Regions from separate parts of the Cobetia sp. UIB-001 genome, predicted to be linked through region 3. Evidence: predicted binding sites of a transcription regulator. Region 3 holds the regulator's gene; each other region holds the start of a gene.
The links. The regulator LexA, encoded in region 3, represses DNA repair genes until DNA is damaged. The targets are predictions, from matches to a motif close to TACTGTNTANNTANACAGTA.

Region 1 (6,090 bases), 1.8 Mb from region 3:
TCATGCGAGGCATTGCCCCGGGATCGGGTGGCCACGCACCCACAGTTCGCCCGCTCTGTCCGCAACACTCCCAAAGCTGGCACAACCCCACATAGAGGTACTCGCATGAATGCGGTAATTCTGGCCGTCCTGGTCATGGTCGGCCTGTCGTTGGCTCGCGTCTCGGTCGTCTTCGCGCTGGTCGCCGGCGCCCTGGTCGGCGGTCTGTTCAGTGGCCTGTCTCTGACCGACACGCTCGGCGCCTTCAATGACGGTGTCGGCGGCGGCGCCAAGGTCGCGCTGGCCTACGCCACCCTCGGTGCCTTCGCCGTCGCCCTGTCTCGCTCCGGTTTGCCGGACCTGCTCGCCGCACGCCTGATCGGCCTGCTCAATGGCGAAAGCACGCCGCGCCGCCAGACGGCCATCAAGTACGGCCTGCTGGGCAGCGTGACCCTGGTCGCGATTTCCTCCCAGAACCTGATTCCGGTCCACATCGCCTTCATCCCGATCCTGATTCCGCCGCTGCTGGTCGCCATGAACCGCCTGCGCCTGGATCGTCGCGCCGTGGCCTGTGCACTGACCTTCGGCCTGACTGCGCCCTACATGCTGCTGCCGGTCGGTTTCGGCTCCATCTTCCTCAACGACATCCTGCTGGCCAACATCAATGAGGCCGGCCAGTCGCTCGGTCTCGACGTGACCCGCGGCATGGTGCCGATGGCGATGGCGATTCCGGTCGGCGGCATGTTCCTCGGCCTGCTGACGGCGCTGTTCGTCTCCTACCGCAAGCCGCGTGACTACGCGAACCGCGAGATCAAGTCCAGCAACGTACCGCACCACACGCCCATGCACACGCCGTCCAAGAGCGGCCTGATCATGGCAGGCGTCGCCATCATCGCCGCCCTTGGCATTCAGCTGTATTCCGGCTCGATGATTCTCGGCGGTCTGGTCGGCTTCGCCATCCTCTCGCTGGGTGGTCTGTTCAAGTGGAACGAAGCGGATGACCTCTTCACCTCCGGCATGCGCATGATGGCGCTGATAGGCTTCATCATGATCTCGGCGGCAGGTTTCGCTTCCGTGATGAAGGCCACCGGCGACATCCAGACCCTGGTCGACGCCTCCTTCCACATCATCGGTGACAACAAGCCGCTGGCCGCGCTGGTCATGCTGATGGTCGGTCTGTTCATCACCCTCGGCATCGGCTCCAGCTTCTCGACCATTCCGATCATTGCCGCCATCTACGTACCGCTGGCGCTGCAATTCGGCTTCTCGCCGCTGGCTACCGTCGCGCTGATCGGCACCGCCGCCGCGCTGGGGGATGCTGGCTCACCGGCCTCTGACTCGACCCTCGGCCCGACGGCCGGCCTGAATGTCGATCAGCAGCACGACCACATCTGGGACAGCGTGGTGCCGACCTTCATCCACTACAACATCCCGCTGATCGTGTTCGGCTGGGTGGCCGCGATGACGCTGTAATCCGCTGAACGACTGTCTCGCACCCAAGCGAGATGCCAGACATGCCAACGCCCGACAGAGAGGACTCCCTCACTGTCGGGCGTTGTCGTTGCGCAGCCGGCTCAGGCGCAATGGATGGGTACCACCACTGGACAGCCATCCAGTCTTTTAGCATGATGCGCGCATGCGCAAGATCCTCCACGCCGACTGCGACTGCTTCTATGCCGCCGTCGAGATGCTCCGCCATCCCGAGTGGCGCGAGGTGCCCATCGCCATCGGCGGCCGCACCGAGCAACGCGGTGTCATCGCCACCTGCAACTATCCCGCGCGTGCCTTCGGCGTACGCTCGGCGATGTCGACTGCCCGCGCGCTGCGCCTGTGCCCTCAGCTGATTCTGGTGCCACCGGACTTCGAGCGCTACCGCGCCGTTTCCGCCGAGATCCAGTCACTCTTCCATGAGCTGACGCCCCTGGTGGAGCCCCTCTCGCTGGATGAAGCCTATCTGGATGTCAGCGCCGTGACTGACTTTCAGGGCAGCGCCACCTGGATGGCGCGCTGGTTGAAGGAAGAGGCGCTCAAGCGCACCGGCATCACGCTTTCCCTTGGCGTGGCCGCCAACAAGTTTCTGGCCAAGATCGCCAGTGACTGGGAAAAGCCCGACGGCCTGACGGTGATCACCCCCGAGACCAGCGACGCCTTCATCCGCCAGCTGCCCGTCGGCAAGCTGCATGGGGTCGGTCCGGCGACGCTGGCGCGTCTGACCCGCCTGGGCATCACCACCTGTGAGGACATGCGCACCACGCCACTGACGACACTGGCCGAGCACTTCGGCAAGTTCGGCACCCGCCTGCACGAACTGGCGCACGGCATCGATGAGCGACCGGTGCGTGTCGAGCGCGAGCGCAAGTCGATCAGTGTCGAGCACACCTTCGATCACGACCTGCCTGATCTGCCGGCCTGTCTCGAGCGCCTGCCCGCCCTGCTCGAACGCCTGACCAGCCGCCATGCCCGTCATGACCAGCCGGTGCTGGCCAAGCAGTTCGTCAAGATCCGCTTCAGCAACTTCGAGAGCACCACGCTGGAAAGCCTGCTCCCCGCCTCGACCACCACGCTGCCGAGCGCCAACAGCTTCGCCCTGCTGATGGAGCAAGCCTGGCAACGCGGCCATCGCCCTGTCCGCCTGCTGGGCGTCGGCGTGCGCCTCAAGGCCCGCGAGGACGCCCAGCAGCTGGGATTGTTCTAGCTCGTGCCAGGCGCCCACCCCATCCCGCAAACAAAAAAGCCGGCACCTGAAACAGGTACCGGCTTCTTCGTCACGACCTCAGGTCGATGACAGACTCATGCGCTGAGCAAGCGTGGCTCAGGCAAAGACGATGGTCTTGTTGCCGTGGATCAGCACGCGATCCTGCAGGTGCCAACGCAGGCCGCGCGCCAGGACCTTCTGCTCGACATCACGACCGATGCGCACCAGTTCCTCGGCGGTATGGCAGTGAGTGACGCGATGGATGTCCTGCTCGATGATCGGGCCGGCATCCAGCTCTTCGGTCACGTAATGGCAGGTCGCCCCGATCAGCTTGACCCCACGCCCGAAGGCCTGGTGATACGGCTTGGCGCCCACGAAGGAAGGCAGGAAGCTGTGGTGGATGTTGATCAGGCGACCGGCATAGCGCTCACACAGACTCGGCGGAATGATCTGCATGTAGCGCGCCAACACGATGCAATCGGCCCGGGATTCTTCCACCAGACGCTCGACTTCGGCAAAGGCCGGCGCCTTGTCATTCTTGTCGACCGGCACGTGATGGAACGGAATGCCGTGCCATTCCACCAGCGAACGCATGTCATCGTGGTTGGAAATGACGCAGGGAATCTCGCAATCCAGATCACCGGACTGCCAGCGATGCAGCAGGTCCACCAGGCAATGGGAGTCCTTGGAGACCATCAGCACGACACGCTTCTTGGCAGCGGTGTCATGCACGCGCCACTGCATGCCGAACTCTTCACCGATCGGGGCGAAGCGCTTGCCGAGCTCAGCGGCACTCAGGCCGATGGTTTCGGGGTTGATCTCATAGCGCATGAAGAAACGACCGGCGCCAAGATCAGAATGCTGATTGGCTTCGGTGATCCACCCGCCCTGCTCGGCGATGAAAGTGGAAACTCGGGCAACAATTCCGACCTGATCAGGGCAGGACACCACCAGGCGATAGGCGTGAGACATCGTAAGTTCAACCATTGTGATAGCGGGAATGATGTTCAGCCGGCGAAGCGCCGGCCTGCGCGAGGAATCATGACACCGCCCGTAAGCAGCCCCTCGGCAAAGGTGGGCTATTGTAGCTGATCACGCGGCCTGAAACAGTGCTGCGCCCCGATTCTGTCCATATGGTCAATACGACATTGCGATCAGCGGCCATCACGCCGGCCCACCTCAAGGCGTCACGCTGACGGCCGGGCCGCCCTCGAATCGACGCGACCGGACAACAGCGCCATTTGTGGCGCTTCGCGGGATTCCCGTATAGTTGAGCCACATTTTATAGATGGCATGACATCCATGTTGAAACCCCGCGTTCAAGTCCGTCAGAGACAACGTCCGCCGCTGCACCTGCTACCGCTGGGTGGCTGCGGCGAGATCGGCATGAATCTGACGCTGTATGGTTATCAGGATCACTGGATTGCCGTGGATTGCGGCATGATGATTCGCCAGGACCTGCCGGAAGGTCCGCTGCAGGTGCCGGATATCGAGTCTCTGGCAAGCCTGGGCATCAGCCCGCAGATGCTGGTGATCACCCATGGCCACGAAGACCACATCGGCGCGGTCGCCTGGCTGTGGCCGAAATGGCGCTGCCCGATCATCGCCACGCCCTTGGCGGCCGGCCTGCTACGCGCCAAGTTTGCCGAGCGCGAGCTGGAAACCTCCAGCCTGCAGATCATCGAGGTGGATGAAGGCTTCGAATCCGGCCCCTTCGCGCTGCGATTGTTGCCGCTGACCCACTCCATTCCGGAAAGCTGCTCGTTGTTGATCGTCACGCCGGAATATCGCGTGATGCATACCGGCGACTGGAAGCTGGACCCGGAGCCGTTGATCGGCGAGCCCACCGATCCGGAGCGCTATCAGGCATTGGCGCCGGTCGACCTGGTCGTCGGCGACTCCACCAATGCGCCGCTGGCGGGTCATTCGCGCAGTGAGGGCGAGGTGGCACGCGCACTGGAGAAGACGCTGGCCGGCTGTCGCGGACGCGTCGTCGTGACCTGCTTTGCCAGCAACCTGGCCCGCATCCTGGCGCTGGGGCGCGCCGCCGCACGCAATGGCCGCCGCATCACACTGCTGGGTCGCTCGATGGAGCGCATGGTGCGCGTCGCCCGCGGTCTCGGCTATCTGGAAGACTTCCCGCCGCTGGTACCGGTGAAGGACCTGGGCTACCTGCCCCCGGAAGAGGTCATGGTGATCGCCACCGGCAGTCAGGGCGAGCCGCGCGCCGCGCTGTCACGCCTGGCCAATTCCCGCCATCCGGACTTCGAGCTGGCTGCCGGCGACACCGTGATCTTCTCTTCCAAGGCGATTCCCGGCAATGAGCTGGCCATCGGCAAGCTGCACAACGCCCTGACACGCCTCGGCGTCGGCATCATGGAAGAGAAGCAGTTCCCGGACCTGCACGCCTCCGGGCACCCGGCGCAGGAAGAATTGCGCACCTTCTATGGCTGGCTGAAACCGGTACGTCTGCTGCCGGTGCATGGCGAATATCGCCACCAGCTCGCTCACACCCAGGTGGCACAGTCCCTGGGCATCGAGGCACCGCTGATTCCCGTCAATGGTGACGTGATTCGCCTCGATGCTCAGGGGCTGTCGGTGGAAAAACGCCTGACACTGCACGAGCGCATCATCGAGCATGACAAGGTGCGTCCGCTGGATTCCATGGACCGCCGTGCCCGCGCGCGTCTCGGCCGGCATGGCAGCGTCTCGCTGGCGTTGCCCGTCACGCTGCAGGAGGCCGGCTGGGTTCGCATCGGCCGCTTGATGCTGGATATCAGCGGCACCTCAAGCCTCGATGAAGACAGCTTCGCCGAGTGGCTGGATGACACCCTGGCAGGCCTGGATGCCAGCAATGAACGTGAACTCAAGCAGCAACTCGATGGCCGCATCAATCGCTGGCTGCGCAACAACCTGCGCCATGAGCCGGTGCTATTCCTGCATATCATGGCCATGAATCAGGAGTGAGTGTCGCGCCATCATTGAAGTGATGGCCGCCTTGAGCTCACTGCCCTGCACAAAGCAGCGCATGAAAAAGCCCGCCCGGGAAATACCGGGCGGGCTTTTCTGCTGCTGGGAGGCGCTCAGGGACTGGTGATGGCGAGATTGCCGACTGGCCGACTGGCAATCTCGATCTCAAGCGCTTCAGCCACCTCCATGACGTCAGACCGAAGGTCTCAAACGGACTTGTTCTTCGGCGGACGGCCACGACGCTTGGGCTGATCACTGACCAGATCATCCACGGAAAGGCCTGCTTCGATCATCGCATCACGAATCTCGGCAAGCTTGCGCTCCTTGGCGATTTCTTCTTCGCGGCGCTGCTCGTCTTCTTCGGCTTTCTGCTCGATCACCTCATTGATGACCTCGGACAGCTTGTGCAGTTGTTCCATGGACAGCTGACGCGCTGCTGCACGAGC
Region 2 (6,090 bases), 240 kb from region 3:
CGTCAGATTGACCACGATCATGCCGGCCGGCTGATAGTCGAGGGTGCGAATGTCGGCTTCGGTGACGTTGATGCGATGGTCGGGGAAGGCCTCGGCGAGTTCGCGGCTGGCGCGCTCGACCATCGGTCTGGACAGATCGACGGCTTCGATCTCGATATCCTCGGCGGCCATCTCGCGGGCCAGCGCCATGCTGGCAGCGCCCAGTGAGCAGCCCAGATCATAGACCCGCGCGCCGGGGCGCAGGTGGGCGCGGGCCATCAGGCCCAGCATGGCGATGATCTGACCGTAACCCGGCACCGAGCGGCGCAGCATGTCCGGAAAGCAGCTGACGACCTGCTCGTCGAAGGAGAAGCTGGCGACACGGTCAAGGGGTGTCGTAAATATCGCGTCACGGTAAGATGCATCACTCATGGATCAAGGCTTCATCGGGCAGTGGGCCAGGGCGACATGCCTGTGGCCGAGGACCGGCCGGGCAGAGCGCCCCGTCGGGCCCGCCATTCTACGCATTCGGCGCCCGTGACGCACCCGTCACGGCTGGCGGGTGATGCCTCCATCAATCGATTTCAGGCCGGGCCATGCAGGGCCGGTCATTACACTTCAAGGAGAGAGGTGGCCATGTCCACTCAATCAGCGGCACGTTCTGCGCGTCGTAATACCCAGGCCTGGCAGGCTCTCGCGCGCCATCATCAAGAGCAGATGGCCGATGTGCATCTGAAGGACCTGTTCGCCGAGGATGCGGCGCAAGGGCGTGACCGAGTGGCGACCTTCACGCGCTCTGCCGCGGGACTGCGTCTGGATCTCTCCAAGCAGCGCCTCAAGGGCGAGACCCTGGAGCTGCTGCTGGATCTGGCGCGCGAAACCGGCGTCGAGCAGGGCATCAAGCGCCTGCTGGCCGGCGAGCATGTCAATCGCTCCGAAGATCGCCCGGCGCTGCACGCCGCGCTGCGTCTGCCGCGCTCCGCCAGCCTCGAGGTGGACGGCGAGGATATCGTGCCGGCCATCCACGAGAGCCTCGAGCACCTGGCCGAGATGGTCGACACCTTCCACAGCGGCCAGTGGCGCGGCGCCACCGGCAAGCCGATCACCGACGTGGTCAACCTCGGTGTCGGTGGCTCGGACCTGGGCCCGTTGATGGTCTCCAGCGCCCTGAGCGATTGCCGTCCCAAGGACATCCACGAGATCGGCGTTCACTTCGCCTCGACCATGGATGGCTCCCAGCTGGCGGATTATCTGGAATCCTTCAGCCCGGAAACCACGCTGTTCATCCTGTCCTCCAAGTCATTCTCGACCATCGATACGCTGTCCAATGCCCGCACCGCGCGCGACTGGCTGAAATCACGCCTCGACCCGGAAGGGCGCCTGGAAGCGCTGATCAACCGTCAGCACTTCATCGGCGCTTCCGCCAAGCCGGAGAAGATGACCGAGTGGGGCATCGCGCCGGAACATCAGCTGCTGTTCTGGGATTGGGTCGGCGGCCGCTATTCGCTGTGGGGCACCATCGGTCTGCCCATCGCGCTCAATGTCGGCATGGACAACTTCCGCCGTCTGCTGGCCGGGGCGCATGAGCTGGATGAGCACTTCCGCACCGCGCCGCTGGAAGACAACCTGCCGGTGCTGCTGGCGCTGGCCGGGATCTGGAACAACAACTTCCTCGATATCCGCGCCCACTCCATCCTGCCCTACGACGGTCGCCTGGAATACTTCGCAAGCTACCTCGAGCAGCTGGAGATGGAATCCAACGGCAAGTCGGTGACCAACGATGGCGAGATGATCGACTACTCGACCTGTCCGGTGCTGTGGGGCCAGCTGGGGCCGAACGCCCAGCACGCCTTCTATCAGCTGCTGCATCAGGGCACCCAGGCGGTCGAGTGTGACTTCATCGCGCCGATGTGCCGTTATGATCACGTAGAGGACGCCGAGACGCGCGCCCACCTCAAGGCACAGCACCGCCTGACGCTGGCCAACTGCTTCGCCCAGTCACGTGTACTGATGCTGGGCGATGACGCCATCCCCGGTGATGAGGCGCAGCCGAACCACAAGCGCTACCGTGGCAATCAGCCGTCGACCACGCTGCTGCTGGAAACGCTGACACCGGAAACGCTGGGTGCGTTGATTGCGCTCTACGAGCAGAAGGTCTTCGTTCAGGCCACCATCTGGGATATCAACCCGTTCGATCAGTGGGGCGTGGAGCTGGGCAAGCAGATCGCCACCGCCACCGAAGCGACCATGACCACCGGTGAAGGCTTCGAGACGCTGGATGCCTCCAGCCGTGCGCTGATCGAAGCGGTGTGGGCAGCCCAGGATCAGGACCCGCGCTGAGCCCACGGCGGATGTGAGTGAGAGTGAGAGTGAGTGAGTGAGGGCATGCTGATATGCCATGCAAGACGAGCGGCGGCGGCAGTCGTCGCTCTCTGTTGATTTGTACAGTATTCTCGCTATCCTATAAGCGAATCAATCGTTTACACTAGACAGCACGACGCGGACCGTCGAAAACCCTGCTTCCAGCGTATGAACGCTCGAGAGATGCCTAGCCATCTTGAGGCGTGGGAGGGGAGGTTTCGCGGTCTGGCGTGTTGTCGGGAGTGCTGATGGCCAATTCCCCCTTTCCGTCAGATACGGCAGCGATGCACGCCACCGCGCCCGTCAAGGGTCTGCTGTACTTGCACGGCTTCAATTCGGCCAGTTGTTCGCCCAAGGCACGCTTGATGCAGCGCGCGGCAGAGCAGTTCGGCCTGCCGTGCGTGATGCCTGACATCCCCCCGGAGCCCGGCGCGGGTCAGGCGGCGGTCAACGCGGCCTATCTCACGTTGTGTGAGCGCCTGGCGCTGGACCCCGCAGACCCTGCCTGTGATGACGCCATCATGGTGATCGGCAGTTCCATGGGCGGCTTTCTGGCCACCTGGCTGGTCGCGCGTGAGGCCGCACGCCTCGAGGGGCCGACTGGCCCCTCACAGAGCGTCTGGCGTCAAGGGCCGCGCAGCGTGCTGATCAATCCGGCCGTGCGTCCCGCGCGACTGGTCAACGAATGGCTCGGCTCGGTGCATGCCAACCCCTATACCGGCGTGACGTTCACCGTCACCGAGGATTTCGGGCCCGGGCTGCTCGCATTGGAAGCGGAACCGGTCACGGCGCAGCGCACCCTGGTGCTGTTGGCGACGGCCGATGAGACATTGGATGTCAATGATGCCGCAGGGCTCTATCAGGGAAGTCGCTTGATCATCACGCCGGGTGGCGATCACGGCTTTGCGCAGCTGGCGGAATATCTGCCGGCGATCATGGCGCATGGCGGGCACCGGCTGGCCCCCGCCACCGCAGCGGCGATGCATGTCGCGCCGGACTAGCAGGTCATGCGCGTAGTGCTTTCTGCTACGACGCACCACGACCTGGCTGGGCACGGCACCTCTTGGCACGACATGGATTGGCACGACTTGGCAGGGCGTTTGATGCTGAACGCCAGGCGCCGGTCTCTCATTTTTCAGGAATCCGTTGTCCGTCTCGCGCACGTGAAATGGCGAGTCGGACGGCGGACGTCAACACCAAGGACACAAGGCTGCGATGAGTCAGTACAGCGCCAGTTCCATTGAGGTCCTCTCCGGCCTCGAACCGGTCCGCAAGCGGCCCGGCATGTATACCGACACTTCTCGGCCCAACCATCTGGCGCAGGAAGTCATCGACAACTCCGTCGATGAGGCGCTGGCGGGGCATGCGAAGGAAATCCGCGTGCGCCTGCTCGAGAATGGCGGTATCGAGGTCGGCGATGACGGTCGTGGCATGCCCACCGACATCCACCCCGAGCATGGCGTGACCGGCATCGAGCTGATCCTCACCAAGCTGCACGCGGGGGGCAAGTTCTCCCAGGACAGCTATCGCTTCTCCGGCGGCCTGCACGGCGTGGGCGTCTCGGTGGTCAATGCGCTGTCGACGCGTCTGGAAGTGGAAGTGTGCCGCGATGGCCTGCGTCAGCGCATCGCCTTCGAGAATGGCGAGAAGGCCGAGGAGCTGACCCAGATCGGCACCGTCGGCAAGCGCAATACCGGCACCCTGGTGCGCTTCTGGCCGGACGAGAGCTACTTCGACAGCCCGCGCCTGGCGATGCCGCGCCTGCGCCACCTGCTGCGTGCCAAGGCCGTGCTGTGTCCGGGCCTCAAGGTCGTGCTCATCGAGACCGATGGCAGCGAGACGACCTGGCACTACGAGGATGGCCTGCGCGATTACCTGCTCGGCGCCACCGATGGCTTCGAACGCCTGCCGGAATCGCCCTTTGTCGGCCATTTCGAGGACGAGGAGCACGGGGTCGACTGGGCGATCCAGTGGCTGCCGGAAGGCGGTGAGCTGGTGCAGGAACCCTACGTCAACCTGATTCCCACGCCGCTGGGCGGCACCCACGTCAATGGCCTGCGTTCCGGTCTGCTCGAGGCGCTCAAGGAATTCTGCGACTACCGCAGCCTGCTGCCGCGTGGCGTCAAGCTGAGCGCGGATGACCTGTGGGAGCGCGCCGCCTTCGTGCTGTCGGTGAAGATGCTCGATCCGCAGTTCGCCGGCCAGACCAAGGAGCGCCTGTCCTCGCGCAGCGTCGCCGCCTTCGTCTCCGGCGTGGTCAAGGACGCCTTCTCGCTGTGGCTCAACCACCATGTCGATCAGGCCGAAGCGCTGGCGGAACTGGTGATCTCGGCGGCCCAGCGCCGTCTGAAGAGCGCCAAGAAGGTCGCGCGCAAGAAGGTCACCTCCGGGCCTGCGCTGCCGGGCAAGCTCTCGGACTGCTCAAGCTCCGACCCTGCCGACAGCGAGCTGTTTCTGGTCGAGGGCGACTCCGCCGGCGGCAGCGCCAAGCAGGGCCGCAACCGCGAGACCCAGGCGATCCTGCCGCTGCGCGGCAAGATCCTCAATACCTGGGAAGTCGAGTCGCATGACATCTACTCCTCCCAGGAAGTCCACGACATCGCGGTCGCCATCGGCCTGGACCCGGGCTCGGATGACCTCACCAAGCTGCGTTATCACAAGGTCTGCATCCTGGCGGACGCCGACTCCGATGGTCTGCACATCGCCACGCTGCTGTGCGCGCTGTTCGTGCGTCACTTCCCGGCGCTGGTGGATGCCGGGCGCGTCTTCGTCGCCATGCCGCCGCTGTACCGCATCGACCTGGGCAAGGAAGTGCATTACGCCCTGGACGAGAGCGAGAAGGCGCACATCCTCAAGCAGCTCGAGAGCAAGCGTGGCACGCCCAACGTGCAGCGCTTCAAGGGTCTGGGTGAGATGAATCCGCTGCAGCTGCGGGAAACGACCATGGCGCCGGACACCCGCCGTCTGGTGCAGCTGACGCGCAGTGCGGATGACGGCACCCACGAGATGCTCGACATGCTGCTGGCCAAGAAGCGCGCCAGTGATCGCAAGAGCTGGCTCGAGGACTACGGCAACATGGCCGATATCGAGGTCTGATCATCGGTTGAGCTGCAAGAGCAGACAAGCTGCGCGACAGCATTCTTTCGGGAGCGCCACAGTCAGGGGCTCCCCGGTTTTACGCTCGTAATCAAGGTCAAGCGCCCATGAGCATGGATATCCAGGTCGCGGAGGGTGACGTCGAACGTCTGGCCCTGCGCGACTACACCGAAAAGGCGTACCTCGACTACTCGATGTACGTGATTCTCGACCGCGCCCTGCCGCATGTCGGCGATGGCATGAAGCCGGTGCAGCGCCGCATCGTCTACGCCATGCGCGAACTGTCCCTGACGGCCAACGCCAAGTACAAGAAGTCGGCGCGTACCGTCGGCGACGTACTGGGCAAGTTCCACCCGCACGGTGACAGCGCCTGTTACGAGGCGATGGTGCTGATGGCGCAGCCGTTCAGCTATCGCTATCCGCTGGTGGACGGTCAGGGCAATTGGGGGAGCCAGGATGACCCCAAGTCCTTCGCGGCGATGCGTTACACCGAATCGCGGCTGTCGAAGTACTCCGAGGTGCTGCTGTCCGAGCTCTCCCAGGGCACCGTCGACTGGGTGCCCAACTTCGATGGCACCATGAACGAGCCCAAGGTGCTGCCGGCGCGTCTGCCCAATGTGCTGCTCAACGGCACCACCGGTATCGCGGTGGGCA
Region 3 (6,090 bases):
CAAGTGCGGCTCCGACATGCAGCTCAAGACCGGGCGTTTCGGCAAGTACTTCGGCTGTACCAACGAGAATTGCAAGAACACCCGCAAGCTGCTCAAGTCCGGTGAGGTGGCGCCGCCGAAGATGGACCCGATTCCGATGCCGGAACTTGCCTGCGTCAAGGTCGAGGACCACTACGTGCTGCGCGATGGCGCCAGTGGCCTGTTCCTGGCGGCCAGTCAGTTCCCCAAGAATCGCGAGACGCGTCCGCCGCTGGTCAAGGAGCTCAAGGCGCATGCCGACGAGCTGCCGGAGAAGTATCACTTCATTCTCGAGGCCCCGGATCAGGACCCGGATGGACGTCCGGCGCAGATTCGCTTCTCGCGCAAGGTCAAGGCTCAGTACGTCATGACCGATGAGGAAGGCAAGGCGACCGGTTGGAAGGCGACCTACGACAACGGCCGCTGGGTCGTCGAGGACAAGCGCAAGGGAGCCAAGAGCTGATGAGTCAGCGTGCCCGTACCAATCAGCTGCTGTATCAGGCCGAGTTGCTGCTGGCCCAGTCAGCAGCCTCTGGCGACGATGAGCATGCCGTGGCGCGTCGCATGGCCGGTGAAGAGGGCGCGCTCGCCCTGCTGGAGCTGGCGCTGGCGTCATTGCTGGAAGAATGTGCCGTGACGGCGCGCTGGCCAGAGGGTAGCTGGCGCGAGCGCCTGGCGTCGCCGCCGACGCCCATCGCCGAGGTCGAGCAGCTGCGCAGCCTGCTGGAGCGTTCCGATAGCTGGTTGTCTGAGCTGGTCGCGGATGTGACCCGCCTGCATGAAGAGGGCGGCGTCGCGCGCCGCGAGGAATCGCGTTCGCGGGGTGATGGTCTGATCATCGCGGCAGCCTCGAGCGCCTCGCTGGCCGAGCGTCTCAGCGCCGCCATCACGGCATTCAAGGCGCTGCTGCCGCAGCTGCGTGAGTCGAGTGTCGAGTGGTAGGTCAAGGCGTTGATCTGGTGCTGCACGCTGGTGATGACTGGCGCATGGCAATCGGGTGACGTTTCGCCTTCACGGGTGCTAGACTGATCGCATTGTGGCAAGCCCTGCATTCTCCGGTACGACCATGGCTCTGGCTGTGGTCGTACTTTTTTCTGCGTCGCTGATGGCAACGCGGTGCCGGGCTTGCCAGCCGTCGCGCTGACGATTACAACGACGCCGGTATCTCGCGAGATGCCGTGCAGGAGGAATGACGTGTCCGATCCCGCCGTACTTGAAATTGTGCAAATGGAAGATGGTGAAGTGATTCTGCGCGCCGCGGAAAGCGAAGGTGAGCCGCTGCTCAGCATTCGCATTTCGGACGAGGCCGCCGATCTGCTGCGTGACAATCGTTTCGAGGTCGCGCGTGAGATGATCGACCACGCCATCACCCGGACTCGCCTCTGGGATGGCGAAGAAGACGAGGACGAGCAGTCAGAAGGCATCGTGCACTGATTCATCGCTCGCGCTTCGCGCACAAAAAACCCGCCTCGAGGCGGGTTTTTTGTGCAATGCGTGCGGCTTTTCTGTTGCTCAGAGCTCTGCGAGAAAGGTGCTGCTGGGCATAGCTCGTTGCTCAAAGCGCTGCTGGTCAAGGCCTCAGTGCAGGCCGCCATCGCGGATGACGCCCACCCCGAGACCTTCGATCTCCAGGCTGTCCGTGCGCAGGTCGACCTTGATCGGCGAGAAGTCCTCGTTCTCGGCTTCCAGCCACACGTAGTGCCCGTCACGGCGGAAGCGCTTGACGGTAACTTCATCCCCCAGACGTGCCACCACGATCTGTCCGTCACGCACGCTGCTGGTGCGGTGCACGGCCAGCAGGTCGCCTTCCAGAATTCCCACGTCCTTCATCGACACGCCGCGCACGCGCAACAGGTAGTCGGCAGCCGGCGAGAAGTAGTCGCTCGGCAGCGGGCAGTGACGGTCGATATGCTCGCTGGCAAGAATCGGACTGCCGGCGGCCACTTCCCCGATCACCGGCAGACCATCGTTGGCGCTGTCGTCGACGTCAGCCAGCGACGGCACGCGAATGCCGCGAGAGGTGCCCGGCACCATCTCGATGGCGCCCTTGCGCTTGAGGGCACGCAGATGCTCCTCGGCAGCATTCGGTGAGCGGAAGCCCAGCGCCTGGGCGATTTCGGCCCGCGTCGGCGGGTAGCCAGAGGACTTGATGGTCTTGATGATGAAGTCGAAGACATCCTGCTGGCGCGGAGTAAGCGGCTGGGTCATGGCATTGCCTTTGGCCTGGGCGGCATCTTGAGCTGACGGCACGGGGTGTGCATCCATACAACTGTCATTGTATCCAGTCATGGCGGTCATGCAAGGCATCGTGGCTTGCGTGGTGGCCTCAAAGGGCAGGTAGTCGCCGAGATATCGCTGTCTGGCGACTTTTCGTGCCGATATCCGAGGCATTCTTTCTTGATGGGAATGTCTGGAAGTGAATGCCTGGAGGTGAATGTCTGGTGGTGAATGTCTGGAAGTGAACCCGGCCTGGCTCTGGCGGGGTGGTCAGTCACCGAGCTAGGCGAGCCCTTGAATCGGCACGGTCAGCGTTGAGGGAATATCAGGCTTGGCTAAACCTCTGGCGTTTGAAACGCGAGAGAATTGTCAGTCATGGCATGGCGCGCTAGAATCAAAGTGTTTCAAACGAATGTTCGCCGATGGCGGTGCTCACGGGTGCCATGATCGAACGCGCCTTGCGGTGAACCTGCACCACCTCATGAGAGAGTCGCCGCGCGGGGCTTGCACCGTGACCTACGACTCCAGTCCTTTTCTACCTGACAAGGGTTCCGCCCATGGCCCAGACCGATACCGTTACCCGCATCCTCGATACTGCCGAGGTGCTGTTCGCCGAGCGCGGCTTCGCCGAGACCTCACTGCGCAACATCACCAGCAAGGCCAAGGTCAATCTGGCGGCGGTGAACTACCACTTCGGCTCCAAGAAATCGCTGATCCAGGCGGTCTTCGCGCGCTATCTCGACCCTTTCAGTGAGCGTTTCCACGCGGCACTCGACAGCGTCGAGCAGCAATACGCCGGGCGTCAGGTGCCGCTGGAGGTCCTGCTGGAGGTGATGGCGCGTACCGTGCTGGAGGTGCCGGCCGAGCGCAACAGCCTGCGTACCTTCATGCGCCTGCTCGGGCTTGCCTATACCCAGGGTCAGGGCCACATGCGGCGCTATATCCGCGAGCATTACGGCACGGTCTTCAGTCGCTTCGCCGAGCTTCTGAAGCTGGCGACGCCTGATCTGCCGGACAACGAGCGCTTCTGGCGTCTGCACTTCATGCTCGGCAGCGTGATCTTCACCTTCTCGGGCCTGGATGCGCTGCGCGATATCGAGGAGGCCGAGTACGGCCATCACACCACGGTGCGCGAGCTGATCCAGCACATGCGTCCGGTGGTGGTCGCGGCGATGGCAGCGCCGTTGCCTGCCTCGCTCGGGGATGGTGAGGCGGTCACCCAGGCGGCCAGCTGATGGCCTGCTGGGTAGCGGTGGACCTCTCGCGCCAAAGCCTTGAGATACGTAGTGACGCGCCGAGTGGCAGTCGTGATGCGCCGCCCCCCGCGGCTGACCCTGACGCGCTGGTGCATGCCTGCGCGATCTCCAGCGGCCTCAACGGTATCGGCGAGCTCGACGGCAGCGGTTGCACGCCAACCGGCTGGCATGTGATTCGTGCCGCCATCGGGGCGGGCAATCCGCGTGGCGCCGTCTATCGCGGACGGCGCTTCACGGGCGAGGTGTTCACGCCCGAGCTTGCCGCGGAGCATCCTGAGCGAGACTGGATCCTGACGCGCATTCTGTGGCTCAGCGGCCGCGAGCCCGGTGTCAATCGTGGTCGCAATGCCCGCGGCGAGCGGGTCGATAGCCTGCGTCGCTACATCTATTTTCATGGCACGCCCAGTACGGAGCCCATGGGGGTAGCGGCGTCCCACGGCTGCATTCGCATGCGTGATGACGACCTGCTGCGACTCTTTGCCGAGGCTGTGCCCGGCACCCCGGTGCTGCTGCATGCCTGAAGGCGCTGGTGCCCGAGTCTGATACCCTCCATGAGCTGTCACCGGAATCTAGGTAACAGTCCCTTGCCGGGGCGCAGCTGGCCGCGACTGTTCGATAGGGGTTCAGTCGGCTAGAATTGCGCCTTTCCTCGCGCTGGCAGCCTGATTCATCACGTTTCTTCCAGGCTGCCGAGCCCCGTAAAAGACATGAAGTCCTGGCGGTCGTGATTCCTCTCTTCACGGGACATCACTGCCGCAGGCCATGGACAGGAAGGATGACATGACACAGCCACTGGGCTCCGTAATGGTCGATGTTGCGGGGCTGACCCTCGCCCGCGACGAACGTGAACTGCTGGCACGCCCTGCCGTCGGGGGCGTCATCCTGTTTGCGCGCAATTGCGCCTCTCCCGAGCAGGTGTTGGAGCTGAGCCGCGAGATTCGCAGCGTCAATCCGCACCTGTTGATCGCCATCGATCAGGAAGGCGGGCGCGTCCAGCGTCTGCGCGAGGGTGTGACACGCCTGCCATCGATGCGCAGCCTGGCACAGTGCTGCCTCGGCCGTGACTGTGAGGGTTGCGGCGAAGACGCCCAGGCCGCAGGCCTGGGACTGGCACGCGATGCCGGCTGGCTGCTGGGCATGGAAATGGCAGCCATCGGCTGTGATATCACCTTTGCGCCGGTACTGGATATCGATGTGGCGGGCTCGACCATCATTGGCGATCGCAGCTTCGGCGCCACGCCGGAAGACGTCATCGCGGTGGGCGGCGCCTTCATCGACGGGCTGCAGGAGGCGGGCATGTCCGCCGTCGGCAAGCATTACCCGGGGCATGGTGGCATCTCGGCAGATACCCATCTGGAACGCGTGGTCGATCCGCGGCCGTTCCGCGAGCTGCGCGAGCATGACCTCAAGCCCTTCGCGGCCCTCGCCGAGCGTCTGGGCGGCGTGATGCCGGCGCATGTGATCTATCCGGATTTCGATGCTCGTCCCGCGGGCTTCTCGCCCAGCTGGTTGGGTCTGCTGCGCGAAGAGTTCGGCTTCAAGGGCGCCATCTTCTCCGATGATCTCGGCATGGCGGCGGCCGTCGCGGAAGGTGGCCCGGCAGAGCGTGCACGCCTGGCGCTGGACGCCGGCTGTGACATGGCGCTGGTCTGCAATGACCCGGCCGCCGCGCGCGAAGTGCTCGACAGCCTCGATGACGATGAGCAGCGCCACCGTGGCAAGCGCCAGGCGCGGCTACGCTATGCGCGAGCTCGCCCGACGCTGGATGGCCTGGTGGGGCTGGCGCGCTGGCGGCGCACCCACGCGCGGCTCGAATCGATGGCGGCCAGTCAGGCATCACGGCAGGCTGCCATGCCCTCGGGCACGCTAGGCGCTGTCGAGGCGTCTGACGCGTCTGACGCACGGTCGGCCTCTGAGTCCGGTAGCGCGCAATAATCAGGCACGCGGTGCCTTTTTCGAGTCGAAGACTGGCAAGGAATTCCCATGGCTGAGCAATCCGCCACCGAGGCTGCTGCCGACAAGCTGGCAGCGCCTGCCGAAGAGATGATCAATCAATGGGTCGAGCCGCTGCGCCACTGGGTCGAGCAGACCTTTGGTCTGCCGCTGTGGGGCATCAATCTCGCTCTGCTGCTGCTGGCGGTGCTGTTGCTGCACCTCATCGAGCGAGTGGTGCTCAGCCGCCTGGCGACGCATGCCGAGAAGAGTCGCAACCTGTGGGATGACGCCCTGGTGCATGGCCTGCGTCATCCCTTGTCATTCTGGCTCTACAGCATGGGGGTGTTGCTGGCGCTCGGCATCATCGCCAGCCAGTTCAGCCTCGGCGGGGCCGAGAAGTACCTGGGCACGGCGCGCCAAATCGTGACACTGCTGGCGCTGGCCTGGGCGTTGATCCGCATGGTCAAGCGCTTCGAGGCGCTGCGCACCATGCCGCCGCCTGGCACCAACGTCAACGCGATGGATGCCACTACGGCCTCGGCGATCAGCAAGCTGCTGCGGGCGGTCGTGGTCGTGCTGGTGGGGCTGGCCATCCTGCAGAATCTCGGCGTCTCGTTGTCCGGGGTGCTGGCCTTCGGGGGTGTCGGCGGTATCGCGGTCGGCT

Region 1: the regulator LexA is predicted to act here: its motif matches at 1,578-1,597, upstream of dinB (DNA polymerase IV).
Region 2: the regulator LexA is predicted to act here: its motif matches at 2,410-2,429, upstream of HA399_RS05280 (YqiA/YcfP family alpha/beta fold hydrolase).

The regions. Positions count from the first base shown of each region.
Region 1 is NZ_CP058244.1:2,814,916-2,821,005, forward strand. Features, by position in the region: gene HA399_RS11710 (Na+/H+ antiporter family protein) at 106-1,452, shown strand; gene dinB (DNA polymerase IV) at 1,616-2,674, shown strand; gene purU (formyltetrahydrofolate deformylase) at 2,792-3,646, opposite strand; gene HA399_RS11725 (ribonuclease J) at 4,061-5,641, shown strand; gene HA399_RS11730 (hypothetical protein) at 5,851-6,090, opposite strand, start outside.
Region 2 is NZ_CP058244.1:1,245,358-1,251,447, forward strand. Features, by position in the region: gene cmoA (carboxy-S-adenosyl-L-methionine synthase CmoA) at 1-411, opposite strand, end outside; gene pgi (glucose-6-phosphate isomerase) at 616-2,319, shown strand; gene HA399_RS05280 (YqiA/YcfP family alpha/beta fold hydrolase) at 2,589-3,341, shown strand; gene parE (DNA topoisomerase IV subunit B) at 3,556-5,436, shown strand; gene parC (DNA topoisomerase IV subunit A) at 5,544-6,090, shown strand, end outside.
Region 3 is NZ_CP058244.1:1,000,953-1,007,042, forward strand. Features, by position in the region: gene topA (type I DNA topoisomerase) at 1-481, shown strand, start outside; gene HA399_RS04255 (DUF6586 family protein) at 481-960, shown strand; gene HA399_RS04260 (hypothetical protein) at 1,213-1,452, shown strand; gene lexA (transcriptional repressor LexA) at 1,597-2,226, opposite strand; gene HA399_RS04270 (TetR/AcrR family transcriptional regulator) at 2,793-3,470, shown strand; gene HA399_RS04275 (L,D-transpeptidase family protein) at 3,470-4,012, shown strand; gene nagZ (beta-N-acetylhexosaminidase) at 4,272-5,426, shown strand; gene HA399_RS04285 (mechanosensitive ion channel family protein) at 5,475-6,090, shown strand, end outside.